Regions from separate parts of the Cellulomonas sp. A375-1 genome, predicted to be linked through region 3. Evidence: riboswitches for the same ligand, from Rfam matches in the RefSeq annotation. Region 3 holds a riboswitch; each other region holds the start of a gene.
The links. A riboswitch is a leader RNA that binds a small molecule or an ion and turns the genes downstream of it on or off. The one in region 3 is predicted to bind S-adenosylmethionine.
Positions count from the first base shown of each region.

Region 1: linked by a shared signal. The riboswitch ahead of CWIS_RS16360 (methylenetetrahydrofolate reductase) and the one ahead of CWIS_RS06160 (NADPH-dependent FMN reductase) in region 3 are both predicted to bind S-adenosylmethionine.
Region 2: linked by a shared signal. The riboswitch ahead of CWIS_RS14150 (dicarboxylate/amino acid:cation symporter) and the one ahead of CWIS_RS06160 (NADPH-dependent FMN reductase) in region 3 are both predicted to bind S-adenosylmethionine.

Region 1 is NZ_LFKW01000152.1:12,866-17,970, forward strand. Features, by position in the region: gene metE (5-methyltetrahydropteroyltriglutamate--homocysteine S-methyltransferase) at 1-1,885, opposite strand, end outside; gene CWIS_RS16360 (methylenetetrahydrofolate reductase) at 2,000-3,049, opposite strand; SAM riboswitch class I at 3,089-3,185, opposite strand; gene CWIS_RS16365 (hypothetical protein) at 3,340-3,525, opposite strand; gene CWIS_RS16370 (DNA-3-methyladenine glycosylase I) at 3,651-4,334, opposite strand; gene CWIS_RS16375 (DUF3418 domain-containing protein) at 4,733-5,105, opposite strand, start outside.
Region 2 is NZ_LFKW01000133.1:17,334-22,438, reverse strand. Features, by position in the region: gene CWIS_RS14170 (M3 family metallopeptidase) at 1-190, shown strand, start outside; gene CWIS_RS14165 (M20/M25/M40 family metallo-hydrolase) at 263-1,597, shown strand; gene CWIS_RS14160 (DUF5703 family protein) at 1,643-1,876, opposite strand; gene CWIS_RS14155 (hypothetical protein) at 2,030-2,347, shown strand; SAM riboswitch class IV at 2,540-2,655, shown strand; gene CWIS_RS14150 (dicarboxylate/amino acid:cation symporter) at 2,870-4,333, shown strand; gene CWIS_RS14145 (fibronectin type III domain-containing protein) at 4,398-5,105, shown strand, end outside.
Region 3 is NZ_LFKW01000051.1:65,783-70,887, forward strand. Features, by position in the region: gene CWIS_RS06145 (LLM class flavin-dependent oxidoreductase) at 1-770, shown strand, start outside; gene CWIS_RS06150 (LLM class flavin-dependent oxidoreductase) at 821-1,954, shown strand; gene CWIS_RS06155 (flavin reductase family protein) at 1,921-2,520, opposite strand; gene CWIS_RS06160 (NADPH-dependent FMN reductase) at 2,517-3,101, opposite strand; SAM riboswitch class IV at 3,126-3,234, opposite strand; gene CWIS_RS06165 (hypothetical protein) at 3,316-4,242, opposite strand; gene CWIS_RS06170 (hypothetical protein) at 4,256-4,888, opposite strand.

The DNA.
Region 1 (5,105 bases), on a different contig from region 3:
GCAGCTCGCGCAGCGCGGGCTCGTCGACCTGGATCACGGCGATGCCCGCGGCCTCGAGGTCCGCGATCTCGTCGCGCAGTGCCAGGCCCACCTGGTTGGCGGTCTCGCGCAGCGGCTGGTCGTCGCGCACGAAGCTCCACGCGAGGATCGTGACCGGACCGGTGAGCATGCCCTTGACGGGCTTGTCCGTGAGCGACTGGGTGTACGTGGTCCAGTCGACGGTGATCGGCTTCGGCCGCGAGACGTCGCCCCACAGGATCGACGGACGCGTGCAGCGCGAGCCGTACGACTGCACCCAGCCGTTGCGCGTGACCGCGAACCCGTCGAGGTTCTCCGCGAAGTACTGGACCATGTCGTTGCGCTCGGGCTCGCCGTGCACCAGCACGTCCAGGCCGATCCGCTCCTGCAGCTCGACGACGCGGCGGATCTCCGCCTTCATCTCCTCGACGTACTGCTCGTCGGTCAGCTCGCCCTTGCCGTGCGCGGCGCGGGCCTTGCGGATCTCAGGCGTCTGCGGGAACGAGCCGATCGTCGTCGTCGGCAGCGGCGGCAGGTTGAGGCGCGCGGCCTGGGCGATCTTGCGGTCGTCGAAGTCCCCGCGGTGGAACGCGTCCTCGGTCAACGAGCCGGTGCGCTCGCGGACCTCGGGCCGCACGACGCCCGGCGCACCGCGGCGCGAGGCGACGGCGTCGGAGGCCTCGAGCAGCTGCTCGTGGATCGCCTCGCGGCCCTCCGACAGGCCCTCGGCGAGCGTGACGACCTCGGCGACCTTCTGGTCGGCGAACGCGAGCCAGCTCTTCAGCGCGGGGTCCAGGTCCGGCTCGTCGGCCGTGTCGTGCGGCACGTGGAACAGCGACGTCGACGTGCCGACCGTGACGGCGGCGGCGCCCAGCACCTCGAGCTGCTCGAGCACCTGGAGCTTGGCGTCGAGGTCCGCGCGCCAGATGTTGTGCCCGTCGATGACCCCCGCGACCAGCGTCTTGGTCTCCAGGCCCGGGACGGCCTCGGCGGGCGCAGCGCCCTTGACCAGGTCCAGGCCGATCGCCTCGACATCGGTGGCGGCCAGCACCGGGAGCGCCGCGCCCAGGTCGCCGTACGGGGCGGCGACGAAGATCGCGGGCCGCTGCGGACGGGTCAGGTCGGTGCTCAGCGCGCGGTACGCCTCGACGGTCGCGGCGAGCAGGCGCTCGACCGGCACGTCGATGCTCTCCGAGACGAGCGCCGGCTCCTCGAGCTGCACCCACGTGGCGCCCGCGGCGGCGAGGTCCTGCAGCAGGTCGGCGTAGACCGGCAGCAGGTCGTGCAGGCGGTCGATCGGGGAGAAGTCCGCGGGTGCGCCCTCGGTGGCCTTCGCGAGCGCGAGGTAGGTCACCGGACCGACGATCACAGGGCGCGTGAGCACGCCCTCGGAGAGCGCCTCGACGAACTCCGCGACCGGACGCGTGCCCGCGTAGCGGAACGTCGTCTCGGGGCCGATCTCCGGAACCAGGTAGTGGTAGTTCGTGTCGAACCACTTGGTCATCTCGAGCGGCAGGTCGTCGCCGCGGCCGCGCGCCACGGTCGAGTAGCCCGCGAGGTCGAGTGCGCCGTCCTCGTCGACCAGGTCGGCGAACCGCGCGGGGATCGCGCCGACGACCGCGCTCGCGTCGAGCACGTGGTCGTAGAACGAGAACGCGCTCGGGATCGCGGGGACGTCCTTCGGCAGGCCGAGCTCGACCAGGCGGTCACGCGTCCGACGACGCAGCTGCGCGGCGGTCGCCTCGACCTCGTCGGCCGTCGACCGCCCGGCCCAGAACGCCTCGATGGCCTTCTTGAGCTCGCGGCGCGGCCCGATGCGCGGGTAGCCGAGCACGGAGCCGGTCGGGAACTGCGGGGTCTCGCTCATCAGGGTCCAGCCTTCGGTGTCGTGGTCGTGCAGGGGACTGACGTTCTGGGGTGGTGCTCGGGTGGTGCGTGGTTCTCGGGTCGTGCGTGGGTGCGGGCGGGCCGACGACGGGCGTCAGTCGCGACCGCGGCCGTCCAGGTCGGCGCCCTCGAGCAGGTCGAGCGCGGCGCCGTGGGTGTTGAACGTGTAGAGGTGCACGCCCGGTGCGCCGCCGTCGAGGATCCCGTTGATGAGGTCCACGCCCGCGCGGATCCCGCGGCGGTGCCGCTCGCGCTCGTCGTCCGCCGAGGCGAGCGTCTCGAGCAGCGCGCGGGGCACGGGGACGCCCGTGAGCGCCTGCACGCGCTCGAGGCGCGCCGGGTCGGTCGCCGGGATGATGCCCGGGATGATCGGGATGACCACGCCGGCCTCGCGCGCCTCGGCGACGAGCCCGAGGTACGCCTCGGCGTCGTAGAACACCTGAGTGATCGCGAAGTCCGCGCCCGCCTCCTGCTTGGCCAGCAGGGAGGCCACGTCCTGCGCTCGCGTGCCGCCCGTCGCCGCGTTGCCGCGCGGGAACGCGGCGACCGCGACCGACAGCGGCCGCACCCGCGCCCGCACTGCCTGGGCCGGGCTCGCCGTGCACCGGCGGCTCTCGATCTCGCGCAGCAGCCCGACGAGCTCGCTCGCGGTCGCCAGGCCGTCGGGGTGCGCCTGCCAGTCGTCCTGGCCGACGGGCGGGTCGCCGCGCAGCGCGAGGAACGAGCGGACGCCCTCGTCGAGGAACTCCTCGACGATCGTCGTGATCTCCTCGCGGCTCGTCCCGACGCACGTCAGGTGCGCGATCGGCGACAGTGACGTCTCCTGGAGCAGCCGGGACACCAGCGCGCGCGACGTCTCGCGCGTCTTGCCCGAGGCGCCGTAGGTCACCGAGACGAAGTCCGGGTGCACCGACTCGAGCGCCCGCACGGTCTCCCACAGGCGCGGGGCGGCCTGCGGGTTGCGCGGCGGGAAGAGCTCGAACGAGATCGTCGGGCGGTCGACGCTGCCCAGCGGACGCGGTGACGGCGCGACGTGCGTGCCGGTCACGGCGCGCGTCTCGGTCGTCGTGGTGGCGCCGGGCGCGGCGAGCGCGTCGGAGGGCCGCGGGGCGGCCACGGGCGGGACTGCGGTCGCGGCGCTCACGCGGACGGACCGTTCAGACACGAGGTCTGCGACATGTCGACTCCATCGGTCCTGGCGGAAGCACCCACACCCTCGTCGCGGAGGGGGGTTGCTGCGGCGTCAACGAGCCAGGTCTCTCGGCCGCTCTGGATGGTTGTCGTGATCGTAGGCCGGGAGCCCACATGCTGACCACGAGTTCTCACTTTGTGAGACCGGCGGGTCGCAGAGCGGACAGTCCACGACTGCGTCGGCCGTCGTGGAACGCGAGGGGGCGATCGCGTCCCTTGCTGGTGCGGCCCGGGGCGCGGAGGTCAGCCGAGCGGGCGCGGGCGCTGGTGGGGGATCTCGCCCCAGTTCAGGGCGCCGCCGGCCACCGACAGCAGGCCCGCCTCGACGGCCTCGAGCACGTCGGCGTCCGGTGCCTGGGCACCGGCCATGGCCTCCCGCGCACCGAGAACGGCTTCGAGCCGCATCTCGGGGTCGGGCATCTCGGTCATGCGCGGAACTGTAGCCGCGGTCCTCGATCAGGCGAAGTCCCGGCGCAGCGATCACCCGAGCGGAGCACACGCCGCCGCGACGGACACGTGTCCCGGGACCGGCGGCCGCGCCCGGGGCAACCGGGTCAGTGGGGTGCGCAAGGGCAGGTCACGAGGTGGTCGTCGACGAGTCCGCACGCCTGCATCGCCGCGTAGGCGGTTGTCGGCCCGATGAACCGGAACCCTGCCGACTTGAGCTCGCGGGCGAGCGCGCGCGACTCGGGCGTGGCCGCCGGGACGTCCGCCCACGACGCCGGGCGCACGTGCTGGGAGCGGTCCGGCGCGAACGACCAGAAGATCGAGTCGAGCGTCCGACCGGACGCGTGCAGGTCCAGCAGCGCGCGGGCGTTGGCGATCGTGGCCTCGATCTTCTGGCGGTTCCGCACGATGCTCGCGTCCCCCAGCAGCCGTTCGACGTCGTGCTCGTCGTACCCCGCGACGACCTCCGGATCGAACCCCGCGAACGCCGCCCGGAACGACTCACGCTTGCGCAGCACCGTGATCCACGCGAGCCCGGACTGGAACCCCTCGAGGGCGATCCGCTCGAACAGCGCCGCCTCGCCGTGCACGGGGACGCCCCACTCCTCGTCGTGGTAGCGCTCGTACAGTGGGTCCCCGTCCCCGAAGCACCGCCCGCTGACCCGAGGCGGCTCGGGTGCGCTCGCGGGCGCCAGCAGTGCGCTCAGGACATCGGGCGTGCGGACATCGGGCGTGCGGGCATCAGGTGTGAGCGCGTCAGGTGTGAGCGCGTCAGGTGGGGATGCAGCCATGGGGCGAGTCTGGCCCGTGGCACCGACACGCGTGGCCTCTTCGACACAACCTGTGGACGACGAGCGGTCACCCCCGCCGCACCCCCGCCCCCGCCCAGACTCGACCGGCCCCGACGCGACCCGCCGCGGCTCGACCCGACCCGACCCGACTCGACCCAGTGTCTGCTCCGGCTTTGGCGGCGGAATGCGCGAGTGGCCGCTGGGTCGTGGTCTCTCCGACCCGCGACCCAGCGTGTGCTCCGGCTCGGGCGGTGGGATGCGCGAGTAGGCGCTGGGTCGTCGTCTCTCCGATCCGCGACCCAGGGTCTGCTCCAGGTACAGCGGGGGGAGGGGCGAGCAGGCGCCGGGTCGTGGGGTTTCTAGTGATCGAGGCGGGGCTGCGGTGGCTCGGCGGAGCGTCAGGACAGCGCGGTGAGAAGCTTGCGGACGCGCTGCGGAGAGACCGGCGTCGGCGTGCCGAGCTGCTGCGCGAACAGGCTCACGCGCAGCTCCTCGATCTGCCACCGGACCTCGGCCCGGCGTGCCGGGTCAGCACCGGGCGCCGCGGCCAGCGCGTCCTCGAGGTCACGCACCTGCCACGCCAGGTCCGCGTCGCGCGCGGGGTTCTCCGCGGCCTTCGTCAGTCGGTACCGGGCCGCGCGCAGGTAGCGCGGCAGGTGCACCAGGCGGTCGGCACCCGTCTCGACGACGAAGCCCGCGTGCACCAGGCCGCCGGCCTGCGCCCGGACGTCCGAGGCGGTGGCCAGCAGCGCCAGGCTCGTCGTGCCCTTG
Region 2 (5,105 bases), on a different contig from region 3:
GGACACGGTCGAGTGGTTCCGCGAGAACGGTGGCCTGCGCCGGGAGAACGGTGACGCGTTCCGTGCCAAGCTGCTGGGCCGGGGCGGCTCGATCGACCCGCTCCAGGCGTTCCGCGACCTGCGCGGCCGTGACCCGCAGATCGAGCCGCTGCTGGTGCGTCGCGGCCTGACGGCGGCCGCCACGGTCTAGCGGCGGAGTCGTCGTGCGCGGGCGGCCCCGCTGCCGTCGGGGGCCGTCCGCGCGCGCGGGTACGGTGGGCGCGTGCCGACGACCGAGCCCCGCAACCCCCAGCCGACCGCCGCCGACGAGGTCGTGGACATCTGCCGCGACCTCATCCGGTTCGACACCTCGAACTACGGGGACGGCTCCGGGCCGGGGGAGCGCGCGGCCGGTGAGTACACGGCGACGCTGCTGAGCGACGTCGGGCTCGAGCCCGACGTGTTCGAGAGCGCGCCGGGGCGCACGAGCCTCGCGGTGCGGATCGAGGGCGCGGACCGCAGCCGGCCGGCGCTCGTCGTGCACGGTCACCTCGACGTGGTGCCCGCGCAGGCCGACGACTGGACGGTGGACCCGTTCGCGGGCCACGTCGACGGCGACCTGCTGTGGGGCCGCGGCGCGGTCGACATGAAGGACATGGACGCGATGATCCTGTCGGTCGTGCGGCAGATGGCGCGCGAGGGCCGCAAGCCGGCGCGCGACGTCGTGCTGGCGATGTTCGCCGACGAGGAGGCCGGCGGCACGTACGGCGCGCACTGGGCCGTCGACCACAAGCCCGAGATCTTCGAGGGCGCGAGCGAGGCGATCAGCGAGGTCGGCGGCTTCTCGGTCACGGTCGCCGGGCGGCGTGCGTACCTCGTGCAGACGGCCGAGAAGGGCCTGGCCTGGCTGAGGCTCGTCGCCGAGGGGCGCGCGGGCCACGGCAGCCAGGTCACGCCCGACAACGCCGTGACGCACCTGGCGGAGGCAGTCGCGCGGATCGGTCGCCACACGTGGCCGCTCGAGCTCACGCCCACGGTCCGTGCGCTGCTGGAAGGCGTCGCGGACCTCACCGGGTTGCCGTTCGACCCGTACGACGAGCAGGGCATCGACGCGCTGGTCGCCGCGCTCGGCCCCGCGAGCAGGTTCGTCGGCGCGACCCTGCGGCACACGTCGAACCCGACGCAGCTCACCGCGGGCTACAAGGCGAACGTCGTGCCCGGACGCGCGGAGGCCGCCGTGGACGGTCGCTTCCTGCCGGGCCGCGAGGACGAGTTCCGCGCGACGATCGAGCGGCTCGCCGGCCCGCACGTGCGCATCGAGGACATCCACCGCGACGTGGCGCTCGAGGCGCCGACGACGGGCTCGCTGGTCGACGCGATGACCGACGCCCTGCTCGCCGAGGACCCCGGGGCCGCCGTGCTGCCGTACATGCTCTCGGGCGGGACGGACAACAAGTCGCTCTCGCAGCTGGGGATCACGGGCTACGGGTTCGCGCCCCTGCGCCTGCCCCCGGACCTCGACTTCGCGGGCATGTTCCACGGCGTCGACGAGCGCGTGTCGATCGACGCCCTGAAGTTCGGCACGCGCGTCCTGGACCGGCTCCTGTCGACCTGCTGACGGGCTGTGCCCGCTGGGGCGTCGTCGTCGCAGGCGGGCCGGCGGTCAGTCGAGCGTGCTGCGGACCCGCAGGATCTTGCGCCGCAGCCAGACGCGTCGCTCGCCACCCACGTAGAGCACCGACCGGGCCAGCTCCCAGCGCCCGTACTCGGCGTGCTCGACGAGCATGCGCTGGACGTCGTTGCGGCTGGTCGTCCGGGGGAGGACCAGGACCCGGTACTCGTACTGCCCACCCTGCGCGACCCAGTCCCGGCGTCGCTGACGCGTCTCGACGGTCATCCGCCACCCTCCCGTTGCCGACTCGCGTGGCGCCCATTGTGCACCGCGTCGCGGGGTGCCGTGCGTACGCCGAGAGGCGGGTCGCACGCTGCGGGGGAGTGGTGGCGGCCCTCGGTCCTGCCGGGCACCCCGTCGCGGCGGTACCGTTCGGACATGACCGTCGACCCCCGTGCCGCGCTGGACCGATTCGTCGCAGCGCTCGAGGCGCACTACAACGCTGTCGTCGCGCGCCAGGGCGAGGACGACCCCGCGGTCGACGACGCGTACGACGTCCTGGCCGACGCCTTCGAGGTGTACGACGACGCCCTCGGGACTGTCCACGGTGAGGCCACGCCGTTCTACCTCGCCGAGGAGGACGACGAGGACGACGACTTCGACGACGACGTCGAGGGTGGCGACGACGAGTCCGAGGACGCCGAGGGCGACTGGGCGGGCGACGACGAGTACGACGAGGTCGAACCCGCGCGCTGACCCCGCGGCGCCGCACGTCAAGGGTGCGAGCGGGAGGTCCCCACGGTGCGGCCGAACGGGTGACAAGCGTCTCGGAGTGCGGACCACCGGGTCCCGGTTGTTGACACCGCGCTCCCGTCGTCACTAGAAAGAGCCTGCAAGGAAAAAGCGACCGGTATAGTCGGCATAAGCCGATCCGGTCGTGGAAGACCAGGTCACGAGCGTCTCCGACAAGCCCCGGCTGGGAGACCGGCAACCCTCCGTCCGTGGTGGGGTGCCCCGGGTGAGGACCAGGCCGTCGTGCGCGTGCACGACGGCAAGCACGGGCGCCGCGGGATCGGCGCCTGCCGACGACGAGGAGCACGGGCGTGAGGTGTGCGAACGAGCACCGACTCCGTCGATGTTCCTGCGCTGCCTTCTGACGCACGTCGTCACCTCGGTGCGCGAGGCCTCGTCCCGCGCGCCGCACGCCCTTCCCCCTCCCTGAGCACTCCCTGACCGTCCCCGGTCGTGGGAGCTGCCCTCGCACGATCGGAGCACCCCGTGAACGTCTGGGACGCCGCAGCGCTCGCCGTCACCGTCGGCCTGTTCGCCGGCCTGTTCGCCCTCGCACGCAAGCGCGTGAACTTCAGCGTGCTGACGTTCGTCGGGCTGTTCCTCGGCGTCGCTGTCGGCGTGGTGTTCCGCGACCACGTCGAGTACGTCCAGCCACTCGGCCGGGTCTACGTCAACCTGCTGCTGACCATCGTGGCCCCGCTCGTGATCGTCTCGATCCTGTCGAGCATCACGTCGCTGGGCTCGACGTCGCAGCTGCGGACCATCGGCGGACGGTCGGTCTACTGGCTGCTCAGCCTCAACCTCGTCGCGATCTTCCTCGCACTCGGCACGGCGCTGCTGGTCGGGCTCGGCAAGGGCGCGCACCTGGGCACGCAGGACGTGGACACCCGGTCGCTCGACTCGGTCCAGCAGCCGTTCACGTCGGTGTTCATCGGCTTCTTCCCGACGAACATCGTCAAGGACGTGTCCGAGAACAACATCATCCCGATCATCCTCGTGAGCATCCTCGTGGCGGTCTCGTGCTCGCTGGTGGCCGACAAGAACCCGCAGAAGGTCGCCCCGTTCAAGGCGTTCGTCGAGGCGTCACGCGAGATCATCTACCGCGCGGTCGGCTTCGTCATCAGCCTCACGCCCTACGCGGTGCTCGCCCTCACGGCGTCGTTCACGTCGACCGTCTCGGCGGACACGAGCCAGCTCTGGCCGCTGTTCACGCTGCTCGTCGTCGCGTTCGTCGTCTGCTTCGCCCACACCTACCTCGTGAACGGCGTGTTCCTGCGGGTGTCCGCGAACGTGAGCCCCGTCGCGTTCTTCCGCCGGATCTTCCCCGCGCAGCTCACCGCGTTCACGACGCAGAGCAGCGCCGGGACGCTGCCGCTCACCACGAGCCTGCTCCGGGAGCGCGTCGGCGTGCCCGCCGAGATCGCGGGTTTCACGGCGCCGCTCGGCACGACGATCGGGATGCCGGGCTGCGCCGGGATCTGGCCGGTGCTCCTGGCCGTGTACAGCGTCAACGCACTCGGCATCCCGTACGGGCTCGGTGACTACGCGGTGCTGGTGCTGCTCGGCCTCGTCGTCTCGATCGGCACCGCGGGCGTGCCCGGGACCGCGACGGTCACCGCGACGACCGTGCTGGCCGCTGCGGGGCTCCCGCTCGAGGTCATCATCCTGACGCTGCCGATCAGCGCGCTCGCCGACATGGCGCGGACCACGAACAACGTGACCTCGGCCGCGGTCGCCGCGACCATCGTCGCGCGCAAGGAGGGCCGCCTGGACGACGCGATCTTCCGCTCCTCCGTGGACCGGTCCGTCGACCTCGGGGAGCCCGTGACGCCGGAACGCTCGAACCCGGCGTCCCCGGCGACGACCGACGACGACGCCCTCTGGGGCGGCGTGCCCGTCGGCGCGTGCGCGATCGAGCCCAGCCCGCGCGTTCCCGTCGGCTCCCGCTGACCCGCCCGCACCCGTCCTCGCCCCCCGTGCCCCCGCACCCCCTTCCCGTAGAAAGCGCCCCCTCGTGAACCCTCTTCTCCAGCTCGGCCGCCGGAGCCTGCCCCTGGTCGCGGCGCTCGTCGTCGGCGTGATCGCCCTCGGCCTGCCGGTCCTGCAGGCGACCCGCGCGAGCGCGGCCACCGTCGAGTGGGTCGATGGCGGCGACGACCAGCACTGCCTCCAGGACGACAAGGGCGCCGCGCTCGTCAACCTCGCCGAGGACAAGTGGTGCCAGCCGATCCCGACGTGCCACGAGTACGACGGGAAGAACCCCAAGTACAAGGGGCGCATCGTGCAGAGCAGCGCCAGCACCGGGATCTGGCAGGGCGCGGCCGACGAGGTGCTCTACGCGGACAACCTCCCGTCCGACTACAACCTGACGCCGACCCCGACGAAGTCGCCCACGCCGAAGCCGTCGGCGAGCCCGACACCGACCAAGGCGCCGACGCCCGGCACGACTCCCACGCCGCGTGCGACCCCGGCGCCCGGCAGGACGCCTGTGCCCGGCACGACGCCCTCCCCGGGCGCGACCAGGCCCCCGACGAGCACGCCCGCTCCCGGTGCCACGACAGCGCCGGGCGTCCCGGCTCCTGCGGCGCCCGTGTCCGACGACCTCGGGATCGATCCCGACGAGGCCGTCGTGCCCGGAGCGCCCTCCGCACCCGGCACACCGACCCTCACGGTCGACGGCACGACGATCGTCGTGACGTGGGAGCCGTCGGTCGACGTGGAC
Region 3 (5,105 bases):
TCGGCAAGGGCAACGAGGTGCTGCAGTACCCGCTGCTCGGCCTCGACCTGGGAAAGCAGTACGAGTACCTGCAAGAGAACTACGAGCTCCTGCGCCTGCTGCTCAGCGAGGAGGACGTGACCTGGGAGGGCGTGCACCGGCACCGCCTGGAGGACGCGACGACCCTGCCGCGGCCGTTCTCCGGCCCGTTCCGGATCTGGCACGGGTCGGCGACCTCGCAGTTCGCGGTCGACCTCGCGGCGCGCCACGGCGACCCGATCGTCTCGGCGAACGCATTGCAGCCGCGCGAGAGCTATCGCGCGCTGATCGACCGGTACCGCGAGCAGTACGAGGCGCACGGCCACGACCCGGCGTACGCGTTCGTCGGCTCCGGCTCGGGCGGCCTGTACCTCGCGGACACCACCGAGCGGGCGGTCGAGCAGTTCCGGCCGATCTTCGAGGGCCAGCTCGCGGCGCAGCGCAGGCGCGGCTACGGCCCGCAGCACGTGGGCGTCGGGTCGAGCTTCACGACGGTCGAGGAGGCCGTGGAGCGCGGCCCGGCGCTGGTCGGATCGCCCGAGCGGGTGGTCGAGAAGATCCTCGACTACCACCGGACGTACCAGCACGACCTGCAGTCGGTCTCGGTCAACCACCTGCTCCCGCCCGACCACCAGGCCGACGTGCTGCGTCGGTTCGCCGAGGAGGTCGTCCCCGCGGTCAGGGCCGAGGTCACCACGACCCTGTGGTCCGAGTCCGACGAGCGCCGCGCGGCCGGCTTCACCGCGAAGTGACGGACGCTCCCGCGTCGCCCGCGTCCGCGAGCCGGCCGCCGCTGTCAGGGGTGCACTGGTTCCTGCCGACCTCGGGCGACGCGCGGGGCATCCTCGGGGGCTTCCACGCCAAGGACTCGCGCGGGCACGCCGCGGGCTACCGCGCGCCGAGCCTGGAGTACCTCACGCAGGTGGCGCAGGCCGCGGACTCGCTCGGGTACGACGCGGTCCTGACGCCCACGGGCACGTGGTGCGAGGACGCCTGGGTGGTCACCGCGGCGCTCGCCGCCGTGACGCAGCGCCTGCGCTTCCTCGTCGCGCTCCGGCCCGGGCTGGTCTCCCCGACGCTCGCGGCGCAGACCGCCGCGACGTTCCAGCGGCTGTCCGGCGGACGCCTGCTGCTCAACGTCGTGACGGGCGGCGACGAGGTCGAGATGCAACGGTTCGGCGACTGGCTCGGCCACGACGAGCGGTACGCGCGCTGCCACGAGTTCCTCGACGTGGTGCGCGGCGTGTGGGACTCCTCGCCGTTCTCCTACTCCGGCGAGCACTTCCGCGTCGCGGGCGGGGCCGTCCCCGTCGCGCCCGAGCCGCGGCCGGAGATCTACTTCGGGGGCTCGTCGTCGGCCGCGCTGCCCGTGGCGGCGGCGCACGCGGACGTCTACCTGACGTGGGGTGAGCCTCCCGCGCAGGCCCGGGCGAAGATCGACGAGGTGCGCGCGCTCGCGGCGGCGCGCGGCCGCGACGTGCGGTTCGGCGTGCGGCTGCACGTGATCACGCGCGACCGCTCGTCGGACGCGTGGGACGTCGCCCAGCGCTGGCTCGACGACCTCGACCCCGCGTCGATCGCGCAGGCTCAGCGGGGTCTGTCCGCGTCGGGTTCGGTGGGCCAGCAGCGCATGGTGGCGCTGCACGGCGCGGGCGCGCTCGCGGACAGCCGCGACGCACGCGCGCTCGAGATCCACCCCGGGCTGTGGGCCGGCGTGGGGCTGGTGCGCGGGGGCGCCGGGACGGCGCTGGTCGGGAGCCACGACGAGGTCGCCGACCTGGTCGGGGAGTACCACGCGGCGGGGTTCGACGAGCTGGTCCTGTCCGGCTACCCGCACCTCGAGGAGGCGTACTGGTTCGCCGAGGGCGTCCGCCCCCTCCTCGAGGCGCGTGGCGTGACCCGTCAGATCGCGGAGTGCCCGCCGATCCGGTGGTAGGTCCGGTCGTGGTAGACCAGCGGCGACGCGGCCTCCAGGCCCGTGCGGTGGGCGCTCTCCGGCTCGACGTGCACGCTCGAGGAGATCGCCTCGACCGAGACGAGGTGGCTCGACCCGACGGCCGTGCGCTGCACCACCCGGCCCCGCACCCACGCGAGCGCGCCGTCGATCACGGGCTCGCCGGTCTCCAGAGCGCTCCAGCCGCCTGCCGCGAACCGGTCGATGCCGCTCGTCGCGAACCGTGCCGAGACGTCGTCCTGGTGGTCGGCGAGGAAGCTCAGCGTGAGCGTGACGGCCCGCTCGACGGCGGGCCAGGAGGACGACGACGACGCGAGCGAGAACGCGAGCAGCGGCGGCTGCGCGGACACCGAGATCACCGACGTCGCGGTGAAGCCCACGGGCCGGCCGTCCTCGTCGCGCAGCGCGACCACGACCACCCCCGCGGGGTGGCCGCGGAACACGGCCTTGTACTCCTCGGGTGACAGACGCGGCGTCGGCGCGGCGCAGGACGTGCCGGACGTGCCGGACGTCCCCGAGCGCGGCCCGACGACGGGCTCGGCGGTCATCGGGCCACCGCCGCGAGCTCGTCGGCCTCGACGCCCGAGGTGCGGGTGTCCCGTGCGGCACCCAGCGAGCGCCGTAGCGCCTCGCCCCCGCGCGCGAGCCACGCGTCGACCACGGGGGGCAGGTCGGCAAGGTCCGCCTCGGTCACGGCGAGCGAGCGGGTCGGCACGACCGCGCCGAGCTCGACGAGCACGGGCCGCAGGTGCACCTCCCCGACCAGCGCGTGGGCGGGGGTCCCGGACACGACGAGCGGCACGACGACGACGCCAGCCAGGCCGTCGGGCCCGTACAGGTCGAGGAACGCCTTGAGCAGCCCGGTGTAGGAGGCCTTGTAGACGGGCGTCGCGACGACCGCGACGTCGGCACCGGCCAGTGCGGTGCGGGCCGCGTCAGCCCGGGGGTGGTCGGCGGCGAGGATCTCGTCGGCGAACGCGGCCAGGTCGATCGGTGCGGCGACCTGCCCGTCGACGTGTGCCGCGATCGCCGCGGCGACCTGCCGGGCCGCGCCCAGCGTGCGCGATCCCTCGCGCGGGTTGCCCGACACCACCACCACGGTGGGTCGGGGCGTGGTCTGCGTGCTCATGTGGGTGCCCCTCGCATTCCTCGTCCGTCACGGTTGCCGACCCCAAGGGCCGGCCCGGTCTCCCCCGGGAGCACCCCGTCGTGACCGGGGTTGCCGACCAGCGAGCCGGGGCTTGGCGCTGGTTCTCGTGACCTGGCAGAGGGGTATAGCAGCGGCGTCGGAAATGGGTACCGAATAAGTCGGAAATCTCGTCAGCTGGACGGGTGCCGGAGGCTCACGAGGCGTCGACGGGGGGCAGGTTCACGAACTGGAACTGCCACTGCGCGGGCAGGTCGCGGGGCACCATCACGGTCGTCGCACCCGCGTCCCACGACGACGGGACCAGGAACATCGCGTCGGGGCCCTGCACCAGCAGGCGCAGCCCGCGATGCCGCCAGCGGGGCGCCTGCGCGGCCACGCACTCCTCGTCGGGCGCCGGGGTGACGCCGTCGTCGGGGTCGTCGTCGTGCACGCACAGGTCCTCGACCGCGATCGTCGTGTCCGACAGGCGCAGCGGCGTCGTCGTGTCCAGCACGACGAGCGGGAGCTCGTCGAGCTCGCGCGCGGTCTGCTGCGCGAACCCGACCCCCGCCCAGCCCGCGGTGATCGAGACCACCCACAGCACGCCGGCCACCACGAGCACCCACAGCCCGGCGACCACCCCGGCGGGCCGCTCCCGCACGTAGCGCAACGCGCCCGCGGTCGCCGCCGCGCCCACCGCGATCACCGCCGCCGCGACCAGCGGCAGCCACACCCACGACCCCCACCACGCGTACGCCAGCAGGAGCAGGACCCCCACGCCGAGCACGCCGGACCCCGCGAGCACGGCCGCCCGCGCGCGGTCCGCGAGCCGCTGCGCACCCTCCGGCGTCGCGCGTAGGTGCCGCGCCCGCACCTCGAGCCGCGAGTGCACCGTGGCGACGGTGACGAACAGCGTCGTCAGCACGACGAGCGGCACCGCCAGCGACTTCGGCGAGCGCATGACGAACTCGCGCGGCGACAGGCCGATCGTGTCCACGTCGAGCCCGAAGTACCAGAGCTCGGACCGTGTGAACGCGTACCCGTAGTAGAAGAGGAACGCCGAGACGAACGTCGCGGGCGCGACGAACTGCGTCACGACCGTGAACCACGGGGGCAGCCCGCGCCGCGGCTCGTCGGTCATCGCTGCGCGGGGCTCATGGCTGGCCCTCGTCCACGGTGGGCTCGGTGGTCGGCGTCTGCAGCTGCTCGCGCTGGCTCTCGTCGACGAGCGGGAGCGGGGTGCCGGGCGACGCGAGCATGGTCTCGGCGGCGTGCGTGCAGTCGTCGTCGCTCACCTCGGCGGCGCAGCGCAGCGACCCGTGCGCCGCGATCGTCGCGTCCAGGTCGAGGTGCTCGGGGTCTCGCGGCACGGCGGAGATGCGGCACCCCTGCGGTGGCAGGTCGACGTCGACGCACACCGCGCCGGTCGCCTGGTCGCCGCACGCGTCCTGGTCCCAGATCCAGTCGCCGGCGATCACGAGCTCGTCGACGTGGAACGTGATCCCGTCCGCGAGGTCGAGGCCCACCAGCCCGCCGTTCCAGAACAGCGACCCGCACGAGGCCGTGCCGTCGAAGGTCGCGAAGCCGTCCACGGGCGGCGCGGTGGTGACCACGGGCTGTCGGCCCGGCGGCTCCTGCGGCTGCTCGCCGCCGCGCGTGCTCGTCGTCGCAGGCTCGCCGGTCGTAGTGCTCCGGGTGGACGCCTGGTCGTCGGGTGCGCTCGTCGGCTCGTCGGGCGGCCCCGCGCACGCCGCCACGACGACGAGGCCCGCGAGCAGGGCCCACACGCGCCTGGCCCGTCCCCGGGGCGTGGTCGAGCGCTGCCGGACCGTGGCCGGCGGTGCCGGGTTCGGTCGCATCGCCCCTCCCGTGCGTCGGTGGGCTCGTCGTCTGCTCGGAAGGTGGCCCGGGGTCGCCCGCGTGATACTGGACACGTCCGCCACGGGGTGCTGGCACCCCGGTGTCCACAGGGCGGTAGTCCCGCACGGGCGTGGGGCGGTCGTG